DNA from 2 places in the Binatus sp. genome. Region 1 is predicted to be linked to the other one. Evidence: riboswitches for the same ligand, from Rfam matches in the RefSeq annotation. Region 1 holds a riboswitch; the other holds the start of a gene.
What was found. Region 1 has a riboswitch for cobalamin ahead of Q7S58_RS00530 (TonB-dependent siderophore receptor). Riboswitches for the same ligand answer to the same signal wherever they lie in the genome.
Positions count from the first base shown of each region.

Region 2: linked by a shared signal. The riboswitch ahead of Q7S58_RS20115 (energy transducer TonB) and the one ahead of Q7S58_RS00530 (TonB-dependent siderophore receptor) in region 1 are both predicted to bind cobalamin.

Region 1 is NZ_JAUSKL010000006.1:8,948-26,836, reverse strand. Features, by position in the region: gene Q7S58_RS00580 (LLM class flavin-dependent oxidoreductase) at 1-825, shown strand, start outside; gene Q7S58_RS00575 (glutathione S-transferase family protein) at 845-1,615, shown strand; gene Q7S58_RS00570 (glycine/sarcosine/betaine reductase selenoprotein B family protein) at 1,651-2,118, shown strand; gene Q7S58_RS00565 (hypothetical protein) at 2,155-2,499, shown strand; gene Q7S58_RS00560 (MAPEG family protein) at 2,584-2,976, shown strand; gene tpx (thiol peroxidase) at 3,188-3,712, shown strand; gene bluB (5,6-dimethylbenzimidazole synthase) at 3,793-4,572, shown strand; gene cobT (nicotinate-nucleotide--dimethylbenzimidazole phosphoribosyltransferase) at 4,717-5,793, shown strand; gene cobS (adenosylcobinamide-GDP ribazoletransferase) at 5,790-6,578, shown strand; gene cobU (bifunctional adenosylcobinamide kinase/adenosylcobinamide-phosphate guanylyltransferase) at 6,725-7,258, opposite strand; cobalamin riboswitch at 7,328-7,489, shown strand; gene Q7S58_RS00530 (TonB-dependent siderophore receptor) at 7,616-9,724, shown strand; gene glnE (bifunctional [glutamate--ammonia ligase]-adenylyl-L-tyrosine phosphorylase/[glutamate--ammonia-ligase] adenylyltransferase) at 9,733-12,657, opposite strand; gene Q7S58_RS00520 (hypothetical protein) at 12,895-13,146, opposite strand; gene Q7S58_RS00515 (class I SAM-dependent RNA methyltransferase) at 13,218-14,468, opposite strand; gene Q7S58_RS00510 (hypothetical protein) at 14,515-15,129, opposite strand; gene Q7S58_RS00505 (sulfurtransferase) at 15,142-15,966, opposite strand; gene Q7S58_RS00500 (quinone-dependent dihydroorotate dehydrogenase) at 16,000-17,079, opposite strand; gene thyX (FAD-dependent thymidylate synthase) at 17,229-17,889, shown strand, end outside.
Region 2 is NZ_JAUSKL010000119.1:112-6,483, reverse strand. Features, by position in the region: gene Q7S58_RS20140 (acyl-CoA dehydrogenase family protein) at 1-680, opposite strand, end outside; gene Q7S58_RS20135 (Fic family protein) at 840-1,985, opposite strand; gene Q7S58_RS20130 (SDR family NAD(P)-dependent oxidoreductase) at 2,195-3,001, shown strand; gene Q7S58_RS20125 (GatB/YqeY domain-containing protein) at 3,049-3,579, opposite strand; gene Q7S58_RS20120 (hypothetical protein) at 3,622-4,122, opposite strand; gene Q7S58_RS20115 (energy transducer TonB) at 4,199-5,149, opposite strand; cobalamin riboswitch at 5,181-5,314, opposite strand; gene Q7S58_RS20110 (TetR/AcrR family transcriptional regulator) at 5,472-6,248, shown strand; partial or broken gene Q7S58_RS20105 (flavin-dependent oxidoreductase) at 6,287-6,372, shown strand, end outside.

The DNA of each region.
Region 1 (17,889 bases):
GCCGCAGCCGCGATTGCTGCGCGCACCACTCGCGTCACGATCGGCACTTACGTTTTGCTCGCGCCTTTCGTTCATCCGTTGAAGCTCGCCGAAGATTCGGCCTTCGTCGATGTGCTCTCGGGCGGGCGTTTGCGGCTTGGAATCGGGCAAGGCTATCGGGCGGAAGAATTCGATGGCTTCGGAATTCCACGCGCCGAGCGCCTCGGCCGCACGCTCGAGACGCTCGAAATATTGAAGCTCGCGTGGACCGGAGAACGTTTCAGCTTCGATGGCAAGTATTTCAAGTTTCGCGACGTGCGCGTACTGCCGCGACCCGTGAGCCAGCCGTATCCTGAGCTGCTGTGGGGCGCAGGCGCGCCCAAGGCGATTCGCCGCGCCGCGAAGCTCGATCTTTCGTTCGCCTGCGTGGGCGGGCGCAAAGAAGCTGGCATTTATATCGAGGCGCTGAAGGCGGCCGGCAAAGATCCATCAAAATACAATATCGTCGCCAACCGCGCGGTGTACGTCGCGAACAGTGAAGAAGAGGCCTGGCGCGACACGCGCGATGCCCTCATGTATCAGGCTGAGTTGTACGGCAAGTGGCTTTCCGCCGCCGCCGGCACCACTGACCAGAGCAAAGTGCTGATTCGTCCCGACCCCGAGCGGCTGCGGCGTACCAGCGTGCTCGGAACGCCGGCCGAAGTTCGCGACAAGCTGAACGCGATTCTCGACGCAACCCCGTTCACGGAATTGATCGTCGTGACGCAACTGCCGGGACTCGATCCCGCCAAGGCGCGCCGCTCGCTCGATCGATTCGGTCTCGAAGTGCTGCCTCAACTAAGATAGCCGACGGAGTTCGACCACCATGAAGTTATTCACCTACGCAACGAGCCCCTACGCGCGCAAGGCCCAAATGGCGCTCGAGTTCAAAGGCGTCGCCTTCGAGCCGATCGAACGATGCTACTCGCTCGATCGAAAAGAAGATCTCCGCGCCGCCAGCGAACGCGCCGAAGTTCCAGTCCTGGTGCTCGACGACGGCCGCACGATCTCCGACTCCACGATCATCTGCGAATACCTCGAAGATGCGTATCCGACACCGCCGCTGTTTCCGAAGGATCCATTCGCGCGCGCGCAAATGCGTACGCTCGAGGATCTCTGCGATCGCGGCTTCGATGCCGTCAGCTACGGTTACTGGATGTCGCAGTTGCGCAAAAATTCTCCCGAGGCTGATGCGATGGCCCGCGCCGCCCGCGACGAATTTTCGCGCCTGCTCGCGCGCCTCGAAGCGGCGCTCGGCGAGCGGCAGTTCTTCTTCGACAACGTCAGCATCGCCGACCTGTCCGCGATCTGTTACGTGCCGTCTGCGCCCGCGATGGGCATCGCGATGGATTCCTATCCTCGACTCAGCGCCTGGATGAATCGGATGCGCGCGATTCCCGCCGTCGCCGCCGACAACGATCGTCTAAAGCGCGCGCTCGCAAATATGCACGACATCGCGAGCGAACTCGAAGGCCCCGACGGCCGAATTCATTGGCGCGATACGCGGCTTGAGTGGCCGGTGCGCAAGGGCTTTATTGATCTTGTGGTGCGCGAGTTCCGGGCGGATAAGATGATGTTTCCGCCGGATGCGTGTTGATCGAAACCGCGCCGCGCGAACGGAGCATAACAAAGATGCCAGTCGATTACATTCCACGCACGCGCGATCTGTACGGCGATTTCATTCCGTACCGTTGGGTCGTCAATGAGACCGTGCCGTTCACTCCGCTCACAAAACCGATTGCGCAGTGCCGCGTCGCGATGATGAGTTCGGGCGGATTCATGTATCGCGATCAGCCGCGCTTTCATCGCGAGGATTCGACGTACCGGCGCATCCCAAAAAATGCGCGCTGCGACGAGCTCAACGTCTGGCACTTCGGCTACCCGACGCACGATGCCGCGATCGATCCCAATTGCGTGTTTCCGCTCGAGCGGCTTCGCGAACTCGAATCTGCCGGCGTGATCGGCGAGCTGATAGATCCCGTCTTCAGTTTCATGGGCGGGATTTATTCCGCGCGCCAAGTCCGCGACGAACTCGCGCCGCAAATCGTCGATGAACTCAAACGCGCGCACGCCGACGCCTTCTACCTCGTCCCTGCCTGACCCGTGTGCCATCAGTCCGTTGGACTGATCGCGCGCGTGGCCGAAGAAGCGGGAATTCCGTCGCTGTGCATGACGTCGGCGCTCGACATCACGCGCTCCGTGAAAGCGCCGCGCGGGGTGTTTGTGAATTTTCCGCTCGGCCATCAGACCGGCAAGCCGAACGAGCCCGAGCTGCAGCGCCGGATCGTGACCGACGCGATGCGCGCATTCGACACGATCATCGCGCCCGGCACGATCGTCGAGCTGCCGTACGTCTGGGATGCGAACGATCGCACCTGGGAGACGCGCGACTACACCAAGGGCTGGATGCCGCAGGCGCCGCCGCGCGAGGTGGCCGACGCGCTCGAGGCGGCACGAATCGCCAAGTACGCGCGCCCGTAGCATCTAGCTCCTCCGCCTCGGCGCGAGTAGCTTCATCCAAGCGAACGCGGGTCTGCCGCCACAACGAGGATGGGAGGTGCGGGTATGATGAGCTATGCGGGACTCGAAATCGTCACGCTGCTGGCGTTGATCGAGTATTCGGTGCTCGGCGCGATGGTTGGACGCGCGCGTTTGAAGTACAAGGTCGAGGCGCCGGCGACCACAGGAAACGCGCAATTCGAGCGCTACTTCCGGGTGCATCAGAACACACTGGAGGCGCTGATCGTCTTCCTTCCGGCGGTCTGGATTTTTTCACTCGGCGTGAACTATCAGATCGGCGTGGCGCTCGGGGTGCTGTTCCTGCTGGGCCGCATCCTTTACGCCAACGGCTACTTGAACGCTCCGGAAAAGCGCGCGCCCGGCGCGATCGTTACGTTCGCCATCAACACCATTCTGGTGGTCGGAGGATTGGGCGCACTGCTGGTTCGAGCGATCTGAGATCGGCTGAATTTTGCGATCGCATTGACGATGCGCGCCGGGTGCATCGTGCGGGTCTTTGTGGCGCTTCGCGTTATGCCGCGCATGGTGTCAGAATCGGCTCGCCAGCTAAACAAAGCTGCAAGGCAAGGTCGCGGGTTTACCCGAACCATCCGCGCGGCTAATCTCGGCTGGATCGAGTTTCTATACATCACTGAGGAGATTTTGAATCATGGCGGAAGAACGCACTGGCGCCGTTACGATGCGGGGCAACCCGATGACGCTCATCGGTCCCGAACTCAAGGTCGGCCAGAAGGCCCCCAGCTTCAACGTGGTCGGCAAGGGCCTGCAGCCCGCGACGCTCGACCAGTTCAAGGGCAAGGTCAAGGTCATCACCACGATTCCGTCGATCGATACGCCGGTCTGCGACGCCGAAACGCGCCGCTTCAACGAGGAAGCGTCGAAGCTGCCTGGTGACGTCGAGATCTTGAGCGTCTCGATGGATCTGCCGTTTGCGCAGGCGCGATGGTGTGGGGCGGCCGGCGTCGATAAAATCACGACGCTGAGCGATTGGCGGAGCGCCAGCTTCGGCACCAGTTACGGCGCGCTGATCAAGGAACTGCATCTGCTCGCGCGATGCGTCTTCGTCGTCGATAAGAATGACAACGTCACTTACGTCGAGTACGTGAAGGAAGTCGCCAACCAGCCCAACTACGAGGCCGCGCTCGAGGCGGCCAGGAAAGCCGCCGCGGCTTGAGCCGCGATCGAATCGAACGGGCGAGTCGTGCGTTCGCGGCCTGCCCGTTTTCTTCTTTCGATTGCGCCACGACACCTTCGATGAATTCCGGCGGCCGACGTTCGCGGCGGAGTCGCAACGAGTTCAGCGATTCGCTCAAGCGCGGACTCTACGAAACGATCTTTCGCCGCCGCGATATCCGCCAGTTCAACGACGATCCGATTCCCGATGAAGTGCTCGCGCGAATATTGATCGCGGCGCATCATGCGGCCAGCGTCGGTTTCACGCAACCGTGGGATTTCATCATCGTGCGCGATCGCGATCGTCGCCGCCGCGTCAAGGAAATTTTCGAAGCCGAGCGCGCAAGGAATGCTGCCGATTTCACCGGCGCGCGCCGCAAGAAGTTTCTCTCGCTCAAGCTCGAAGGAATCCTCGAAGCGCCGCTGAATCTGATCGTCACCTGCAAGCCCGATCGATTCGGTCCCGGCGTGCTCGGCAAGACCAGCATCCGCGACGTCGAGATCTATTCCGCCTGCCTCGCGGTCGAGAACCTGTGGCTCGCTGCGCGCGCGGAAGGAATCGGCGTCGGATGGGTGAGTATCATGCGCAACGACGCGCTTGCCGAAATCTTTGGAATTCCGCGCGATGTAATCCCCGTCGCATATCTTTGTCTCGGCTACGTCGATGAATTTCCCGAGCGGCCAACTCTCGCGACCGCTGAATGGGCCAGCAGATTGCCGCCGCGAACCTTGATTCATCTCGATTCGTGGAACGGCGAGCCTAAGAATGACCCGCACCAGTCTGCGGCGCGGGAGCTGAAGTCAAAGATCGATGATCCGTCGATCTGGCGCGCGATCCTTCCCGCCGATTCCATCGACTAACCACCTGTGTTTTGTTCGTCGATGTTCGATCTCACCACGTTGTCATTCTGAGGCGAAGGCTGCGCAGCCGAAGAATCCCGGATCCTTTTCTTGCCAGACGGACGCGCCCATGATGCGATCACGAAAATCGCGCACTGGAAATCAATGTCACTACTCAACCAAACCATCGCTGCGATTCGCCCGCTCGACAATGAGGCCGCATGGGCGGCAGACGCGCGGCTCAATTCGCTGACCAAGCCGCCGGGCAGCCTCGGCCACCTCGAGGAAATCGTCCGCCGCTACGCGTCGATTCGCCGCGACAGTTCCGCGAGCTTCACTCGCGGCGCAATCGCGGTCTTCGTCGCCGATCACGGCGTCGCCGACGAGAACGTGAGCGCGTTTCCGCAAGCCGTCACGGTCGAGATGCTGCGCAATCTCAGCAACGGCGGCGCCGCGATCTGCGTGCTCGCGCGGCGATTCGGCTACGCGCTGAAAATCATCGATGTAGGCGTGAGGACCGACACCAGTGCAACGCCACTGCGCGATGTCAGTTATCGGCGAATAGGCGCGGGCACACAAAATTTCACGAGCGGTCCTGCGATGACGCACGCACAAGCGACGCGCGCTCTCGAGACGGGTATCGAAGTCGCGCGCGAACTCGCCGGCAGCGGCGCCAGCTTGATCGGAATCGGCGAGATGGGTATCGCGAACAGCACTTCCGCCGCCGCACTGCTCTCGGCGATCACCGAAATCGCGCCAGATCAGATCGTCGGCCGCGGCACCGGCCTCGACGACGCCGGCATCCGGCACAAGATTGAAGTTGTCGCGCACGCCCTGGAGATTCATCGCGATACGTTCGAATCGCGCGACGACGCCGGCCTCGCGATCCTCGTCGCGCTCGGCGGCTTCGAAATCGCTGCGATGGCGGGCGTGTGTCTCGCCGGCGCTTCGCTCGATATCCCGGTCGTCGTCGATGGCTTCATCGCGACTGCTGCCGCCGCCGTAGCTCTTCAATTCTACCCTCGACAGTTCGAGCATCTTTTTTTCAGCCATCGCTCGTCCGAGGGCGGACACGCACTCGTGCTCGATCATTTGAAAGTGCGCCCGATTCTCGACCTCGATCTGAGGCTCGGCGAGGGAACCGGCGCGGCGCTTGCGATGAACCTGATCGAGTCGGCGCTCGACCTGTTCCATCACATGGCGACCTTTGCCGGCGCCGGCGTCTCCGACAAAATCCGATGATCGACGACGACGGCGCCGCGCCGATCTCCAGCGGCGTCGATGCCGCACCAACCGCCGGATTCCTCGCCGAGCTTCAACTCGCCTTTTCCTTTCTCACGATCCTGCCGGTGATCGATCGCCGCCCCGCCTCCGACGCGACCGTCACGGCGTCGTTCACGTGGTTCCCGCTGGTCGGCCTGACACTCGGCGCGGCGTTGTGCGGCGTGGACTGGATACTCGCGCATGTCCTCGGCCAGGTGATGCGCTCGGTGATCGTCATTCTTTTTCTCACGATCATCACCGGCGCCGTTCATCTCGACGGACTGGCCGACACCGCCGACGCGCTGGGTGCTGGCCGCGATCGCGAGCGCGCGCTCGAGATCATGCGCGACAGCCGGCTCGGCACGTTCGGCGCCCTCGCGGTTTTCTTCGATCTCTCGCTCAAGATTCTCGCCCTCTCGACGCTCACCGGTTCGCGCCGCTACGACGCCCTGATCGTCGCGCCGATGCTTGCTCGATTGGCGATGCTCGCGATCCCGCATGGCATGGCTTACTTGCGCGAGCGGGGCGCGGGTTCCGTGCTGCTCGCACGCCGCGACATTTTCGATCGCAGACTCATCGCCGCCCTTGCCGCGATTTTGCTGGCGGCGCTGATCGGTGGCTTCAGAACCGTGTTGATTGCTGTCGCCGTTGTGCTCGCGACGCGATGGTTCTATCGGCGATGGCTCGGCGGCGTGACCGGTGACTTGATTGGCGCTGGCGGCGAACTGGTCGAGATTGCGCTGCTTGTCGCAATGACGATGTAAATGACGATGTAAATGATTTGGCGGAGCTTTCGCGACGCGCGAGCACCGCGGAGCTCGATTCGGGCCGGAGGGTCGAATCGCAATTTAATTGCAGCCCCCGAGTCCGGAGCGTCAGCGGAGGCGAGGGTATCTGACGATGTAAACGCTCACTTAACCCGAATCGGATAGCCCGCCACCATCAACAGCACTTCATCCGCGATACCCGCGATTTTCTGATTCGTCCATCCGAGCAAATCGCGGTACCGCCGCTCCATCGGATGCATCGGCACGATCCCCATCCCAACTTCGTCCGTCACCACGATGCTCGCGAAACTCGCCCGAGCAAGCGCCGCGGCCAGCGCATCCGCTTCAGCGAGCAACGGCTCGTCGTCGTTGTGAGTGTGCATCAGGTTCGAGATCCACAGCGTCAGGCAATCGATCACCACGACGTCGGCGCGGCCTTCGATCGCCTCGATCGAGCGCGCGACATTGGCCGGCTCCTCGATTGTCTGAAAATCCGGCGGCCGCGTCTCCCGATGAAACGCGATCCGCGCAGTCATTTCTTCGTCGAGCGCCTCTCCGGTCGCGATGAAAAACTTGCGCCGATATGAATTCGCGAGTTTCAGCGCATGCGTGCTTTTGCCGCTGCGCGCGCCGCCCGTCAGTAACGTGATCCTCGCCATCGAATCGTGAGCGTACATGATCGCTCGCCGCGTTACGAAAAAACAGCATCCGTCATAAGCCGGTTGATCCTTCGCGCAACACCGCGTATCTATCGATGCGCACCCGGTGCACGGGAAGCCGGTTTAAATCCGGCGCTGCCCCGCAACTGTGTGGGGGGACGACGGCCCAACATGCCACCGCTTCGGCGGGAAGGCGGGCCCGAGGATGAACCCCAAGCCAGGAGACCGGCCGGGTCACTAACTGTGTTGCCTTCCGCGGGGAGGGTGGCCTCAGGCGCGATTTTCCTGAAGCCCGACCTTTCGTCTCGCGAGGGGTCGGGTTTTCTTCGCCCGAAACTCCCCACCCGCTGAAGGCAGCGAACTCGGAGGGAGTTCATGCGGCGAGCATTTCAGCTAATCGTTTTCGGCATCGTGTTGATATTTTTATTCGCGCCGATTCTGCCGGCTAGCGGCGACGATTCGACGACGCCGCAATCTTACGCAGCGCCAGCAGCAAAAAGCGCTGCATCAAGCGGATCGACTGCGACCAAAAAATCACCCGCGACGACCGCTACGCCAGCAAAATCCGCCGCCGCGAAACCGCCCGCGCAAAAGCCGAGTCCACAAAAATTAAGTCCGATCGTCGTCACCGCCACCCGGATTCCGCAACCCATCGCCGATATCGGCACGACCATCAGCGTCGTCGAGGATTCGCAAATCGAGGCGCAGAAAATCGAGCGCGTCGAAAACGTGCTGCGGCAAGTGCCGGGCTTGCAAGTAACGCAGGGCGGTTCCCCCGGTTCGGTCACCGACGTTTCGATCCGCGGCGCGCCGCCCTCCTCGACCTTGGTGCTGATCGACGGCGTCGAGGTGAATGCCGGCGCGACCGGATCATTTGACTTCGCGAATCTCACCACCAATAACCTCGATCGCATCGAAGTATTGCGCGGCGCCGGCGGTTCGCTCTACGGCTCGCAGGCAATCGGCGGCGTGATCAATCTGCTCTCGCGCGAGGGCGAAGGCGCGCCGAAATTCACGCTGCTGTCCGAGGGCGGCAATCGCGCGACCTCCCGCCAGGTCGGCACTGTGAACGGCGCTCAGGGAAATCTCAGCTACTCGGGGGCGCTGTCGTACTACTCGACCGAAGGTTATCGCCAGTTCAACGACAACTCCGACAATCTCTCGACCGCGGGCCGCCTCGACTATCATCTCGGCGATAACACCGTGATACGCGGCTTCGCGCGCTACACGATGGCCAACGTCAGCCTGCCCCGTTTTTCGATCGCATCCGGACTCGCCGGCGCCCAGTTGAATACCACCGCCCATCAACGCAGCGAATTCATGATGTTCAAAGGTGAGATCGAGCATCGTTTCAGCGACAAACTGCTCGCGCGGATCAGCGCCTTTTATGTTCGCCAGGAATTGCGCGTAAATTCGACCCCGTACGTGGGCAATCCGACTTCCGAGATCGATCGCATTCCCGACGAGACGCGCGGCGGCCTGGCCGAGGCGGTGTACACCTGGATGCCCGGATTTCGCACCGTCGCCGGCTTCGACTTCAAGGATCGATGGGTCCGCTCCGACAGCAGTTCCTCGTTTCCGCCGTTCGGAACCTTCACCAGCAACTTCAACGCGCGCCGCCAGGAATACGCCGGCTACCTCGAGCAGGAAGGCAGCTTCTTCAATGGCCACGTTCTCGGCACCGCCGGTTTTCGCGTCGATGGCAACAGCCAGTTCGGCGAGGAAGTCAGTCCCGCGTGGTCAGTCGCGATTCCACTCGCGAAAATTTCGACGACGCTGCGCGGCAGTTACAGCGAGGGTTTCCGCGCGCCATCTTTTAACGAACTCTATTTTCCCAATTTCGGTAATCCCGATCTTCAGCCGATAATCTCGAGCGAGTATGACGGCGGCTTCACGACCCTGTTCGGCGAGCGCGCGTCGTTGACCGCGACGTATTTTTCGCGCCGCGTGCATAATCTGATCGTCGCGGTGCCCGCGCCCGGCACGCTGTTTGGCGTCGAGGCCGGCAACGCCGGCCGCGTCGATACGCAAGGCGTCGAAATCGTGCCGAGCATCACGATCCTGAAAGGCCTCACCCTCGGCGGCAACGTCACGATTCTCGATCAGACCCACGCCAACGCGAGCGGCGCGACTGCGCGTCCGGTGCGAGTCGCGAAATATACTGCGTCGGCGCTGGTGCAATACGTGCGCAGCGGAACCTTTCTTCCGCACGATCGAATCACCGCGAGCATCGTCGACAATTTCCTCGGCGATCGCGACGACATCAGATCCACGTTTCCGTTCGCCATCGAAAATCACCCGGCCTACAACCGCGTTGACGCCGTCGCTTCGTACGCGCTCGGCGTCCCGTACCGATGGTGCCGCAACGAGGAAACTTTCGTGAAAATCTCCAACATGATGGATCGCCAGTATTCCGAGGCGTTTGGCTTCCCCGCGCCGTCGATAAATTTTGTCGCGGGCGTGAAGCTCGATTTCGGAGAATGATCGCCGACTTAAGCCGGCACCTGTTGTTCGCGCGTGAAGCAGCGCTCGTAAATCGCGCGGATACGATCGCGCCTCTCCGCCAGCGCCTTTATCAACTGCTCCGGGGCGTCCGCACCCTCGAATCCCATCCGGCGCGCGAGCGGTCTCAGCGCCGCGAGCGACGTCGGCAGCGCCCACGCCGGTTGATCGCTCTCGATTCGCAGCCGGTTCTCCAGCCGCGACAGAAATCGGTAATCGTCCTCGATCGCGCGCGCGTCCTTCGGCTCGATCAGATGCATTTTATCGAGCGCCGCGAGCAGCCCCATCGTGTTCCGCACCCGCAATTCCGGATGCCGATGACCGTGGCGTAGCGCCATCATCTGCGCCAGAAACTCGACATCCACCAACCCGCCGCGTCCCTGCTTGATATTGATCCGCGTCTTGTCCTCGACGCCGATCTCATTTTGCATCCGCGTTCTCATCGCGGCGATCTCGCCGACCTCGGCCGCGCTCAGCGAGCGCCCGTAAACGAATTCCGCGCGCGCTTCTTCGACCTGCTTCCCCAATTCGCGATCGCCCGCCACGACTCGCGCGCGCACCAGCGCTTGCCGCTCCCACACCGCCGAACTCTGGCGATGGTACTCGCGGAACCCCTCTAGCGACGTCACCAGCGGGCCCGCATTGCCCGATGGACGCAGCCGCAAATCGAGTTTGTAGGCGTAGCCCTCGCGCGTCCGCGATTCCAAAATCGCGATCAGCTTCTGCATCATCCGCGATGCGATCTCGCGGCTGTCCGCCGCAATCTCAGCGCGGTCGCCGTACACGAAAATGAGATCGAGGTCCGAATTGTACGACATCTCGCGCGCGCCCAGCCGGCCAAGCGCGATCACGCACAGCCGCAGCGTCGCGGGAATCTTGAAGCGAGATGCGATATCGCCGCGCGCGATCGACATCGCTTCTTCGAGCACCACCTCGGCCAGCGTAGTCAATTCGCGCTCGACCTCGAACGTATCGAGCTCGCCGGCCAAATCCGCGATCGCGATCCGCAGAAATTCCTGATGACGCACCGCGCGCAACGCGTCGAGCTTGCCCTCGAAATCCGCGTTCGCCGCCACTAACCCCCGCACCTCGTCGCGGAGTTCGGCGGCCTCGCGCCGCGCCTTCACCAGATCGGATCGCACCAGCGTGTCGATCATGTCCGGATGCCGAATGAAAATCGTCGAGAGATAAGCGCTCGACGCGAACAGCCGAAGCAGGATTCGCCGCGTCGCCGGATGCTGCTCCAGCAGCGCGAGAAACGAAGTGCGCGCGCCGATCGCCGCGATAAATGCGGCGAGATTCATCAGCGCCAAATCCGGATCCGGCAGCTTGCCCATCTCATCGAGCAGCAGCGGGCCCAGCCGCTCGAGCAGCTCGCGCCGCCGCGGACTCGTCAGCGCGTGCGACGGACCGCGCGAGAGCAACTCGAGATGCCGCGAGCTTTCTTCCGCGCGCGCAAAGCCAAGCTCGTGCAGATCCTCCGCCGACATCGCCGGTTCCTGCGCCGCATTCCACGCCGATTGCGCCGCCGCGCTCGGCCGCTGCGCCGACTCGTCCTCGCCGCCCGCCAGCGTCTCGCGGAATTGCGACGCGACGAGCGTGCGATGCGCCCCGATTCGCGCCCTGAATTCCTTCAGCGCCTGCGCGTCCTTGCCGAATCCCATCCGCGCCGCCAGCGCGCGCATCCCGCTCTCCTGGCTCGGCAGCACGTGCGTCTGCAGCCCCGCGACGACTTGCAGCTTGTGCTCGACGTCGCGCAGAAACGCATACGCCCCGGCGAGATCGTTCGCGCGCTGCGACGGCAAGTATCCCAGCTCGTCGAGTTTTTCGAGCGCCTCAATCGTCTGCTCGATTCGAAGGCGCGGATCGCGCCCGCCATAAATCAGCGTGAGCGACTGCACGATAAATTCGAGCTCGCGAATTCCGCCGAAGCCCAGTTTGATATTCTTTTCGACCAGCTCCGGCGAGCGCAGTTCCGCTTCGATCTGATGCTTCATCGCGCGCAACTGGCGCAGCGTGTCGAAGTCGAGATAGCGCCGATAGACGAACGGGCCCAGCTCCGCGATCAACTGGTTCCCGATTTCGATCGCGCCGGCCACCGGCCGCGCCCGCAGCAGCGCCGCCCGCTCCCATGTCTGTCCAAGATTTTGATAGTAGCCAATCGCGCCATCGACCGGCGTCACCAGCGGCGAGTTGCGCCCGCCCGGTCTGAGCCGCATGTCGATTCGGAAGCATCCGGGCGAGAGCATTTCCGTCAGCGACTCAGCAAGGCGCGCCGCCGCCTCGACCGAATCGCGCGAGCCCGACGGCTCATGCAGATAGATCAAATCGATATCAGAACTGAGATTCAGCTCGCGCGCGCCCAGCTTGCCCATCGCGAGCACGCAGAAACGTCCGATCTCCTTCGCGCGCTCGCCCATGAAGCGAATCGCGAGTTCGAGCCCCGCGCGGATACACTCGTCGGCCAGCGCCGACATCGCGCGCCACGTATCCGCGACGTCGATTCGATCGAGCAAATCGGCGATCGCGACCCGCACGAACATCCGGCGATTGAACTGCGCCAGCGCAACCGAGGCGCTCAGCCGATCCGGCGCATCGATCGGGTCCGATCGCATCGATTCGATCAGGCTGCTCGCGCTGGCTGTGCGAGCCGCCTCGAACGCAGCGGCCCATTCCGCTCCGGCATAGGTAAGTTCAGTCGCGACCAGTTCCGAGGAGCCGAGGCAGAAAATCAGATCGCTCGCCGCGGCGCGATCGCGCAGAACATTCTTAAGCGCGCCGCTCGAGTCCTCGGCCAGCTTGAGCAGGAACGCCATCGCGAGCCGCTCGTCGGGCGCGCGCGCCGCGATCGTGCGCAGCGCCTGCTCGGCCAGGCGCTGATTTCCGAGCCGCCGCTTCAAGCGATCGGCAAGCACTGCCAGCTCCGAGGATGATGCGGTCTTGCGCGTCATTGCCCGAAAAAATAGCAGACCTGCATCGAACTCGAACCAGCCGTGGCCGACTGATGACTCGAGTGCAGGTGCGTTTTCGTGGCGCGCGACCAGCCGAAGCTCAAGGTAAGAGGCTGAGTGAGCGGCTGCCGCAGCGACGATCGAAGCCTGGTCTCGCTCATCCGCAAGCGATCGTTTGATTACGAAAAGGGAGCTGGCGGCTTATTCGTATTCGTCGCCGAAGTGGGCGCGCACGATGCGCGCCTTCAAGTACTCGAGCGTGCCGAGATCCTCGACGATATCGCCGCCGGTGTCGTAGAAGAACAGTTCGCCGTTCTTGGTGCGGCCCACCGCGATAATCCATTCGAGGTCGTCCCGGTCTTCGAGCAAATAGTTGATGGTTTGAGCCACCCCGCGGCCGGGAATGATTGTTATCTTCGGCCGTGGGAGCTTTTCCTTTTCCTGCTTGGGCATCTCTTGATCAACCCTCTGGCGGGAAGGTCCGGGAGTTGCGTACTGACCTTAGATTAAGAACGGCCCTCAATCTAAGTCAATAGGACCTGCGCCGCGATCTCGACGTGATGAGTGTTAGGAAAAAAATCGAAAGCGCGCACCGACGAAATTTTGTAACTGGCGCGGGTGAGCAGGCGCATATCGCGCGCGAGCGTGGTCACGTCGCACGAAACGTAGATGATCATGCGCGGCTTCAGCTTGACGATCGGCTCCATCAGATCGAGCGCGCCAGTGCGCGGCGGATCGAGGATGACGATATCGGGGCGATAGCGCGCGCGATGCAGAAATTCGGCGGTCGCCGACGCCTTCATCGGGATGAACTGCGCGTCGTTGAAGCCGAGTCGGAGGGCATTGCGGGACGCGGCTGAGATCGCGCCGGCTTCGGAATCAACGCCGGTGACGCGAGCGCCGCGGCGCGCCGCGGGCAGACTGAAATTGCCCGCGCCGCAGAACAAATCGAGCAGCGGAAGCGTGGGTTGAATTGCGGCCATCGCCATCACTGCGGCGATCAGCTTTTGATTCTGCGCGCGATTCACCTGGCTGAACAAATCGGCGTCGGCGTCGATCGCGAGGCCCGGCTCGAGTTCGACAATCACGCGCGCGTCGCCGACGATCTCGCGATGCGCGCCCGATCGCAGCACGATGCCGGCGAGATCGCGATCGGAATCGAGCACGTTGCTCGCGCGGCGCAGATCTTCGGCATCGGCGGGCTTCTTCAGGTACGCGACGAGCACCTGGCGAGCGTCGTCGCGCACGACTTCGATTTCGTCGAGGTGCTTGCCGAGAGAACGGGCGAGATGGAGCGGCATCGTGATGCCGGGTTCGGCAACCAGGCACGAATCGATCGGGACGATCGCGTTGGAGTTCGCTTCGTGAAAACCGAGCAATCCTTTGGGGCCGGTTTTGAGCCGGATGCGCGAGCGGTAGCCGAATTCAGAAGGCGCGGGCGCGACCAGATCGGCAGGATTAATCGCGGCATCGAGCGCATGATTCAATTCGCGCGCAATCATTTCGGATTTGAAACGGACCTGCGCGGCGTAGTCGATATGCTGCCAGTCGCATCCGCCGCATCGCGGGAGATACGGGCACGGCGCCGTGCGGCGGTCCGGGCTGGCGCGCACGATCGCGCGAATTTTGGCGAGCGAATAATCGCGGCGCTCGGCTTCGATCGAAACGTCGAGGCGATCGCCGGCGACCGCATTCGGCGCCATCACCGCCTTGCCGCCCTGATGGCCGAGGCCGTACGGCCCGAAGGTCATCGCGCTGATTTCAATTTCAGGCATCGAAAAAGATTTTAGCCGATCGAGCGGCGAAGAGCGCCGCGCGGTTTCAGGCAAGCGAGCGGCCGATGACGGCGATCGCGATGCGCACCGCATTTTCCATGATCGGAATCGGCAGGCTCGGGAGGCTCCGATGGCGCGGTGACTGGCGCGCGTCATAAGGCAGATGGATGAAGCCGACCGGAACGCCTGGTTTGCGGCGCAGATGGTGCAGCGCGGAGTACATCAGGGCGTTGCATGCATACGCGCCGGCAGTCAGCGAAACGCTCGCGGGAATATGCTTGCGATCGAGTTCGCGGAGAATCGCGGCGAGGGGGAGGCGCGCGAAGTAGGCGTCGGGCGCGCCGCGCACGACCGGCGTCACCCCGGGATCGCCGGACCTGGCGTGGTTGCCGCGATCATCGGCGAGATTGATCGCGACGCGTTCGAGCGAGAGGCACGGACGGCCGCCCGCTTCGCCGAGGCCGATGACAGCGCGCGGACGATAGCGGACGATCGCGCCGGTAACGCGCCGCGCAGCCTTGCCGCATCCGACCGGCACGCGCACCGATTTGATCTGCAGGCCGCCGATCAGTTCGCCGTCGAGTTGACGCGCGATCTCCCACGACGAATTGATGCGTTCGCCGTGAAAAGGCTCGAAGCCGGTGAGGAGCAAAAGCTGCATCGTCGATTACCTTTAAGGCTTGCGGCGCGGATGCTCGATCGGCAGGTCGTCGCGATTGCCCCATTCGGCCCACGAGCCGAGGTAGTTGCGGACGTTTCGATAGCCGGCCAGTTTGAGCGCGACGTAGGCGTGCGCGGCGCGATAGCCGCCCTGGCAATACGGGATGATCTCGCAGCCGGAATCGAGTCCGAGCGATTCGAAATTCGCGCGAAGTTCGGCGGGCGTTTTGAAATGGCCCTCGGTGGATTGCGCGGAGGTCCAGTCCTGATGAATCGCGAGCGGGATCGCGCCACCGTGTCGCGCGCGGATGCGTTCGCTGAAATATTCGCCGGCGCTGCGGACGTCGAAAATCTGCACGTCGGGCGATCCGATTCGATCGACGATGTGCGCGTAGGACGCAAACACCGCGGGATTCGGCTCGATCCTGAAATTGGTGCGGGCAAATTTTTCGGCATCCGTCGTGAGCTTCGCGCTAGCGGCTTTGAGGCCGCCGTCGAGCATCAGCGCATTCCGATGCCCGGCGTATTGCAGCGCCCAGAGACCGCGCGCGGCGCGCATCCCGGAATCGTTTTCGTAGAACACGACAGTTTCGCGGCCGGTGATGCCGAGCGCTGAGAAAATCCATTCGAGTTGCCCGTGGAACTCCTCCATCCCGCGGTCCGACGTGTCCTTGTGATGAAACGGGAACGGATCGAAGTGGCGTGCGCCGGCGAGATGGCCCTCCCAGTATTCCTTGGCGGGTCGAGTATCGATGAGGATGACATTGCTGTCGCCGCGATGCTGCTCGAGCCATCGCGCATCGACGAGGAGCGTGGGCGTGCTGTCGGGTTGCGTCATTGGTCGCCTCCAGAAATTCGCGGTCGCGCGGAATTATTTTTCGATGCCGACCGCTTCGCTAATAGAGCGAAATCCGTCGCGCCTGAGCAAGCGAACGAGACCGATTTTGATGCGATCGATCAGGCCGGGGCCTTCATAGATGAGGCCGGTGTAGAGCTCGACCATCGTGGCGCCGGCGCGAATGTGGCCGTACGCGTCGTCGGCGCTGGCGATACCGCCGACCCCGATAATCGGGATTTTGCCGGCGGTCTGCATATAGATGTTGCGAATCAGATCGCGGGCGGGCTTCAGCAGTGGCGCGCCGCTGAGTCCACCGGGATGCAACGACGCGATGCCGAGCGACTCGCGCGCGATCGTGGTGTTGCAGGCGACGATGCCGTCGAGATTGAGTTCCAGCGCGGTATCGCAGATGCGAAAGAGGTCGTCGCGCTCGAGATCGGGCGCGAGTTTCACGAGGATCGGGACGCGCCGCGTCGAGGTGACGGCGGCGGTGCGCATCGCGGCGAAAATCTCGCGCATCCGCTCGGGTGATTGCCAGTTGCGCAGCCCGGGCGTGTTCGGCGAGCTGACATTGACGACGATGAAATCGGCGAGCGCGCCAAGTTTGCGCATCAGGATCGCGTAATCGGCGGCGACGCTCTCGGGCGGCGTATCCTTGTTAGGACCGAAGTTGAGCGCAATTCGAATTGCGATGCCGTTTTTGCGGATCCGCTCGATGCGCGGCGCGACCGCGTCGATACCTTCGCTCGGAAATCCAAGCCGATTGATGAGCGCGCGATGCTCGACCAATCGCCACACGCGCGGTCTTTCATTGCCGGGTTGAGGCCGCGGCGTGATCGTGCCCATCTCGGCGAAACCGAAACCGAGCGACTCCCACGCGCGCGCGGCGATCGCGTCTTTGTCCATGCCGGCGGCGAGACCGATCGGATTGGCAAAATCGATGCCCCAAATTTTCAGCGCAAGCTCGGGCGGGTCGGGTGAGAGCGCGAGCGGCGGCGCGATCGAGAGCAGGTTGAGAGTCAGGCGATGCGCAGTTTCAGCGTCGAGGTTGAAGAAAAACGGCTTCAGCATCCGCCGGTAAAGGCTGTCGAGCATGCGCGGGGATTGGTTCATTCGGCACGCAATCTTGGCAAGCGGGAACGTGGGGAAGCAACGGCTGTGCGCAATCGTGCCTGACGGAGTTACGCGCGGCGCGCGCATCGAATAAGATTTGAGAGGATGGCGTCGCGCCGTCACGCGGATTTCGGAGGGTCGTCGCAGGCGTGGAAAATCAGGCGAAAATGCAGGTCAAGTTGATCGACTACGCCAGCGCGCCGCTGGAAAAACTCTACGCGGCGTTTCGCACCTGCTATTCGTCGGATACGCCGATCGAGATTTGGCAAAAGATCGAGACCGAGAAAATCACGCACGACAAGATTCGCGAGTTCATCACCGAGCGGCTGAAGACCGGGCATGGATCGCCGCTCGAGCAGATCGTGTTCTGGTTTGGAATCGCCAACGTATCGCGATCGTTGTCGCATCAATTCGTGCGGCATCGCGTCGGAATCAGCTTCGAGCAGCAGAGCCAGCGCTACGTGAAATTCAAGGAGAACAAGCTCGCGTTCGTGCTGCCGGATTCGTGGTCGCGGGCGGGCATGGAGGACGAATTTTCGGAACTGTTGTCGCAAACGTCGGCGCTATATTCGCGCGCGCTCAAGGCGGGCATTCCGGCCGAGGATGCGCGCTTCGTCCTGCCCAATGCGGCGCCCACCAACTTTCACGTGATGGTGAATTTTGCCGAGATGCTCCACATCTGCGACTTGCGGCTGTGCGTGCGCGCGCAGTGGGAAATTCGGCGGATGGTGGCGTTGATGCGCGCCGAGATCAAGCGCGTGCTGCCGGAGATCGCGGTGTTCCTGCAACCCAAGTGCGGCGAAAACCGGA
Region 2 (6,372 bases), on a different contig from region 1:
ACGATGCAATTCTCGAGCGCGATCTCGCAGTGATTGCCCTTGCCGGCCATCGTGTCGATATCGCGCACGATTCTGAAGCCCGGATTCGGCAAATCGACGATGAACGCCGAGTTGCGCGCCTGCGGCGGATCGGCCTCGGGGTCGGTCTTCGCCATCACGATCGCGAACTTCGCTCCGTGCGCGCCCGAGATGAACCACTTGTTCCCGTTGATAACCCAGTTGTCGCCCTGCTTCACCGCCGCGGTTTTGATTTGGGTTGGATCGGAGCCGGCCACTTCTGGCTCCGTCATCGCAAAGCAGGATCTGATTTTGCCTTCGCATAGCGGCCGCAGATATTTTTCTTTCTGCTCAGGCGTCGCGAAATGCAGCAGCGTATGCATGTTGCCTTCGTCCGGCGCCTGGACATTGAGGATGAACGACGCGATCCGATTGCGCCCGCACTCCGCGGAAATCATCGCGATCGCCATCGCGTCGAGGCCTAGACCGCCAAATTCCGGCGGCATGTGCGGCAGCCACAGTCCACGCTGACGCGCGTTGCGCCTGAGCTCGATGATGCCGTCGCGCCAGCTACCGCTTTTTTGCATCGCGGCTTCGGCGGGCTCGATTTCTTCCTTGATGAACGCGCGGACCTTGTCGCGCAGTTCGGTTACGTGCGGCGGCATCGTGAAATCGATCGGCATCGGGGATTTACCTCTGGGACGGGCTTTGGGATTACGTCCAAGTGCTACAGGGAAAGGCAGTTTGTCGTCAACCGGCGTCGCGCGCCGCGCGCTAAACGCGGCGCGCTTGGGCGGCATCATGATCCAGGTGCAGAAAAGGAAGTGAGGTTCAATCAGCTGTCATCGCGGTCTTTCGATGGGCGCCCGAATGTTGGCGACGTCGGGATCGGCTATGTCGTAACTCGTGTTCTTGCTGCCGCCTTCATTGCGGATAAGAAGACCTCGATCGGCGAGCTCCTTGATGTCACGCTGCGCCGTCGCTATCGAGCACTTGGCAATTGCTCTCCATTTCCGCGCCGTCAGCTTGCCCTCGAAACCATCAAGGTATCGATTGAGCACTTTCCTCTGCCGTTCGTTCAGGTCACTAAGCGTGTAGCGCTGCCAGAAATCCGCTTTTCGCAGTACCCCGCGACAAGCCTGTTCGGCCGCGTCCAACGCCCTGGAAAAGCACTCGGTGAACCAGAGCAAACGCGCCGTGATATCCAGATCGCCTTTCTGCGTGCTTTCGAGTGAGCCGTAGTATTCCGCTCGGTCGCGGCGGATCTGGCCCGAGAGGCTGTAGAATCGCTGAGCCAAATTTTCGGAGCGCGCGAGGCTCATGTCAGCCAGCGCGCGAGCTACTCGTCCATTCCCGTTCTCAAATGGGTGTATGGTCACAAACCACAGATGCGCGACGGCAGCTTGAACGATGCCATCACTGGCTGGACGCTCGTTGAACCATGCGAGGAAGGCCTCCATTTCGGTCTCGGTGCGGGCTGCCGGGGGTGCCTCAAAATGAACCCTTTCACGGCCATGGGGCCCCGAAAGCACCTGCATGGGGTCGGAGGACTCGTCTCGCCATGCGCCGACCTTGACCGGTTTAAGACCCGAACGCCCGGTTGGAAAGAGGGCGGCTTGCCATGCGAAAAGCCGTTCGCGCGTCAATGAGGCAGCGAAGTTTTTGGTGGCATCGAGCGTCATCTCAACAATACCTTCGGCGCGGCGATCCTTATCCTCGGGATGCATCGCTGCGTCGGGGACGCCCAGACGGCGCGCGACTGACGAGCGAACGCCAGCGGGATCGAGAATTTCGCCTTCGATTTCCGAACTTTTCAGGGCCTCCTCGGTTATGGCCTGTAGTTCGGCGTCGAGCTGCAGGTCGAAGCCAAGCCGCTCCATTCGACCGAGCAGTCGTCCTTGCTTCAAATGAGCCTTCGCGAGCCCAGGAAGCAGTCGATCAGAGTTCCAACGAAAATGAGGCCATTCAGGCAATTCCCAGATATACATATTCACATCAGGTAATGAGGTGAATATCTATGCATTCGCGTCAGAGGTCAATACGATTCGCATCATGATATGAGGCTAATCTCGCCGGATTCGCCTCATATTGCGAGGGGGTTCCGGAACCGGCATCGCGCGTCGCGCTGGCAAAATCGAATGCTGGTGTGCGATAGCAAAGGTTCTAGCGTCAGCGTTTGGCGACGGAGGGAAAAATCATGGCACAGGGAAAACTTCAGGATCGGGTAGCGATCGTGACGGGCGGCGCGTCGGGAATCGGCAAGGCGACCGCAGAAAATTTCGCGGCTGAAGGCGCCAAGGTGATCATCGGCGATCTTGAAAGCAGCGCGGGCGCGAAAGTCGCCCAGGCTTGCGGCGCTACCTTCGTCCCGACCGATGTGCGCGAAGCCAAACAGGTTGAAGCGCTGGTCAAGCACGCGACGGACAAGTTCGGGCGGCTCGACGTGATGTACAACAACGCCGGAATCGGGATCAGCGCTTCGTTGGTCGATACCACCGAGGAAGAATATCGCGAGACGATTCGCATCGACCTCGACGGCGTGTTCTGGGGACTCAAGTTCGGCGGCAAGGTAATGATCGAACAGCGGCGCGGATCGATTATCAGCACGGCGTCGGTGGCGGGACTGATCGGCAGCCCGGGACTCTCGGCGTACAACGCCGCCAAGCACGGCGTGGTCGGGCTTACGAAGGCGGCGGCGCTCGAGTTCGGTCCGTTCGGCGTGCGCGTCAATTGCGTATGCCCCGGCGTGATCGATACGCCGCTGGTAGCGCGAATTTTCGGTCAGATGGAAGGCGCGCGCAAACTGCTCGACGGGATGCATCCGATCGGCCGGATGGGCCAGCCAATCGAAATCGCCAAGGTAGTGACGTTCCTCGCGTCGGACGACGCGTCGTTCCTGACCGGGCAGGCGATCGCGGTAGACGGCGGGATGATGGCGGGTCAGGGGAGTACCAGCGCGAACAATCCGTTTGCGGATCTGGTCGGCGGCGGCAAGCGCCACTAGATCGAATCGCGAATCCGAAAGCGCGGCTGCCTGCTCGGGCGGCCGCGCTATTTCTTGGCGAGCGCTTCCTTCGCGAGTTCGCTTGCGAGTTTGCCGTCGAGGCTTGCGCCGAACTTATCGCGCAAAGCCTTCATCAGAGCGCCCATCTGGGCGACGCCGGCGGCAATCGCAGACTGAATCTCAGCGCGGACATCGTCGGCCGAAGCGGTCGCGGGCAGATACGATTGCAGGATCTTCGCCTCGGTCTCGTTCTGCTCGATCAGATCCTGGCGACTGGCTTTGCGCGCGAACTCGAGCGATTCCTCGCGCTTGGCGCGCTCACGCTTGATAATTTGCAGAATCTCGGCGTCGTTGGGATCGCGCCGCACGTCTTTTTCGAGGCGCGACATCTCGGACAGCACGCTGCGCAGCGCCATCATGCGGAGTTTGTCGCCGCTTTTCATCGCGGCCTTCAGGTCATCCTGGATTTTCTGCTTCACGATAAATGAATTGTCCGACAACGACGACACTAAAGCGATGCGGCCCGACGATATCTCTTCCGCGCGATTTGAAACCGCGCTGGTATCTGCGGGCCGCATTTGCGCGACGGTTCACATCGCGCGATCCTCGCGATGCTACCGTTATTTCTTCTTGGCCTCTTTGGTGTCGGCTGCGGCCTCTTCCCACTTCGGCGGATCGGCCTGCGCGAGCTTGTTGCCGTCTATCTTGTACTTGAAGACAAGCGTCTTTTCGGTGCCAGTCTTGGTGCAGCTCGAGGCGCCGCCCTTCTTGCCCTTGCACTCGGGCGCGCTGAGCTTGGCCGTGACGGTACTGGACGTCGGCATATAACTGAATTTAGCGTGATCAAGATCGACGTAGTTCTGGCCTGACGATTTTTTCTCGCTCTCTTCGGCGAGTGATTGTTCAGAGTCGCTCGCGACCGCATCTTGCAGCGCCTGCCTTTGCCCCGCGTTCATAGGATTTGCGGGCGGTGGACCCGAGGCCGGACCGCCGGAGGAATCACTCGGACCCGGCATCATGAGTTTCTTCTTTACTTCGATCGCGTTCGCACTCAGCGCACTCCCCAGGATCGCGATCACAATCGCCGCCGCCGCCAGAGTAGTACTTGGTTTTGCAGTCATGTCCTTCCTACCCTCCTCTTGGAAATCGCCTTATACCACGGAGTATCGCGGTTAGCACGATACTCTTGCCGAAGGATTAACGCCCACTGTTTGCCTCTGTCAATGCGAATCGAATCGGCACCAGCACCCAGCTCTCGAACGCGACGCCGTCGCGGTGGGCCGGCTCAAATCGCCATTTTTTTGCAACGGTCTCGACCGCCGAGTCGTCCAGCGCGTCGTATCCCGACGAGTCCGAAATTTCGACGCGCTCGACTCGACCGTCGGCGCCGACCAGGACACGGAGCGTCACCGTGCCCTGTTCCTCATGTCGCCGCGCGATTGCCGGATAAATCGGCGCTGGATTCGTTCCATAGTCGGCATGCGCGAGCGCGGTCCGACCGCCGCCACCGCCGCCCGTGCCGATTCCGCTACCCGACCCTGTTCCGTCACCGATGCCACTAAAGCCTGGCGGATCGGCGCCGCTCCGATTGAGCTTGCCGCGATCAACCGCGTCCGCCTCACCCGAGGCGGACCCGCGACGGGACATGGCCGCATCGATCGGCGGCGCCTTAGGGGCAGGAGTGTGGCTCGCGATTTCATCGACGCGATCATCTCGATGCGGCGATAGTTCCTCGCGTCGGCGCATCGAAACGCGCACTCGATCGCGATGAATCGTCGTGGGCCGCGGCATCGCAACCGGGCCCGTCTCGGCATTGACGGTCGCCGCGCTGCCCGCCGACGATCGCGCGGAGCGGCCGCCGCCCGCACTCCCTTCGCCGATCTCGACCAGGTACGCGAGCACCCAGTCGCCATGCGGTTTGCTGATCCTCGGTGCGAAAAAAACGATCGCACCGATCAGCGCGGCGTGCGCCGCTATCGACGCCGCCAGCGACGCGAGGTGGCGCCGATAGTGCCGGTCGTCAGCGCGATGCGATTTAGTCTGGTCGTCGTGCAAGGTCGCGTGGCCAATACTTCGCGAGGCGACGGAAGCGGCCAGGAGCGACCAGAGCCAGCGCGCGCCGAGCGGCGCGATTCGCGGTCGTGACACTCCTGAAGCCTCCCTCACCCGCGAAGGTCGTTGCGGCTTCGTCGATTCGCGCGGTCTCCTGGCTAAGCGAGATCATCTCGCCTTACAGTTGCGGGGCAGCGCCGGACTTCGACCGGCTTCCCCGCGCGAATCTCCAAGCACACTACGCGCACTATCCGCCGAGTCAACCGCTGGAATAAAATCGCGAGACGGCGCAAAGGGGTGGCGGTAGAATCCATGATTTTCGGGTTTGACAGTTGGACGGAACCGAGCTATGAGCTTCAGTTCAGAATATGAAGCATCATTCAGTACGGACTGCGGGCCGTGTGCGGGAGACGCTGCAATGAGCGTTCAGGAACGGCATCGCCGCGAGCGTCATGCACGTGGGCAGGCGATCCTCGACGCCGCGGCGTTGGTGTTCGCGCGCCACGGCCTCGAAGGCGCGACGATCGAGATGGTCGCGCGGGAAGCCGAAGTGGCCGTCGGCACGATCTATCTGTACTTCGCTTCGCGCGATGACTTGTACCTGAGCCTGATCGCGGAGCGGATGGATCGGCTGCGCGCCAGCTACGTCGAGATCTTCGCGCGCGGGCTCGACCCGCTCGACGAGCTCAAGACCACCGCCTCGGCGTATCTCGACTACCAGCGCGAATCGCGCGAACTGTTCATTTCGCAGCATTCGGTGGTGTACACGCAGCTTCAGAAGCGCCTGAAGCGCGCCGCCGAGTTGCGCAATTTCGAGCGCGTGATGGATCTGGGCCACGAAGTTTTCGGACTATGGGAGAGCACGGTTCGGCGCGCATTTGAAAGCGGAGTGATCGCGAACTCGATGGGTCCCAAGAAAACCGCCGCGGTCATCTGGGCGAGCATGAACGGCGCATTCATGCTGATGGGTGACGACAACTTTTTCCGCGATGTCACCGGGCTGAATCCCGAGCACTTTCTCGATGAGGCGCTCGAACTTCACCTGGCGGCATCGCAACTCGGCGCGCGCCGCAATGGCAATTCCCACGCCCGCGCGCCAATCAGAAAAAAGGCAGCGAGCGCGGTTCGCACTTCCCGCGCAAGGAATAGCAAAATCCAGGATTCGCAGGAGGTCAGCGTCCCCACCCCGGCGTAAGAACGACGGGAGTGCCACGACCGCAAAGGAGAAAGGTTATGAAATTCACGTGGTTCCATCTGATGCCCTACCGGTTTCTGCCCGACGACTTCAAGGAAAAATATCACAGCGTGTGGGTCGATAT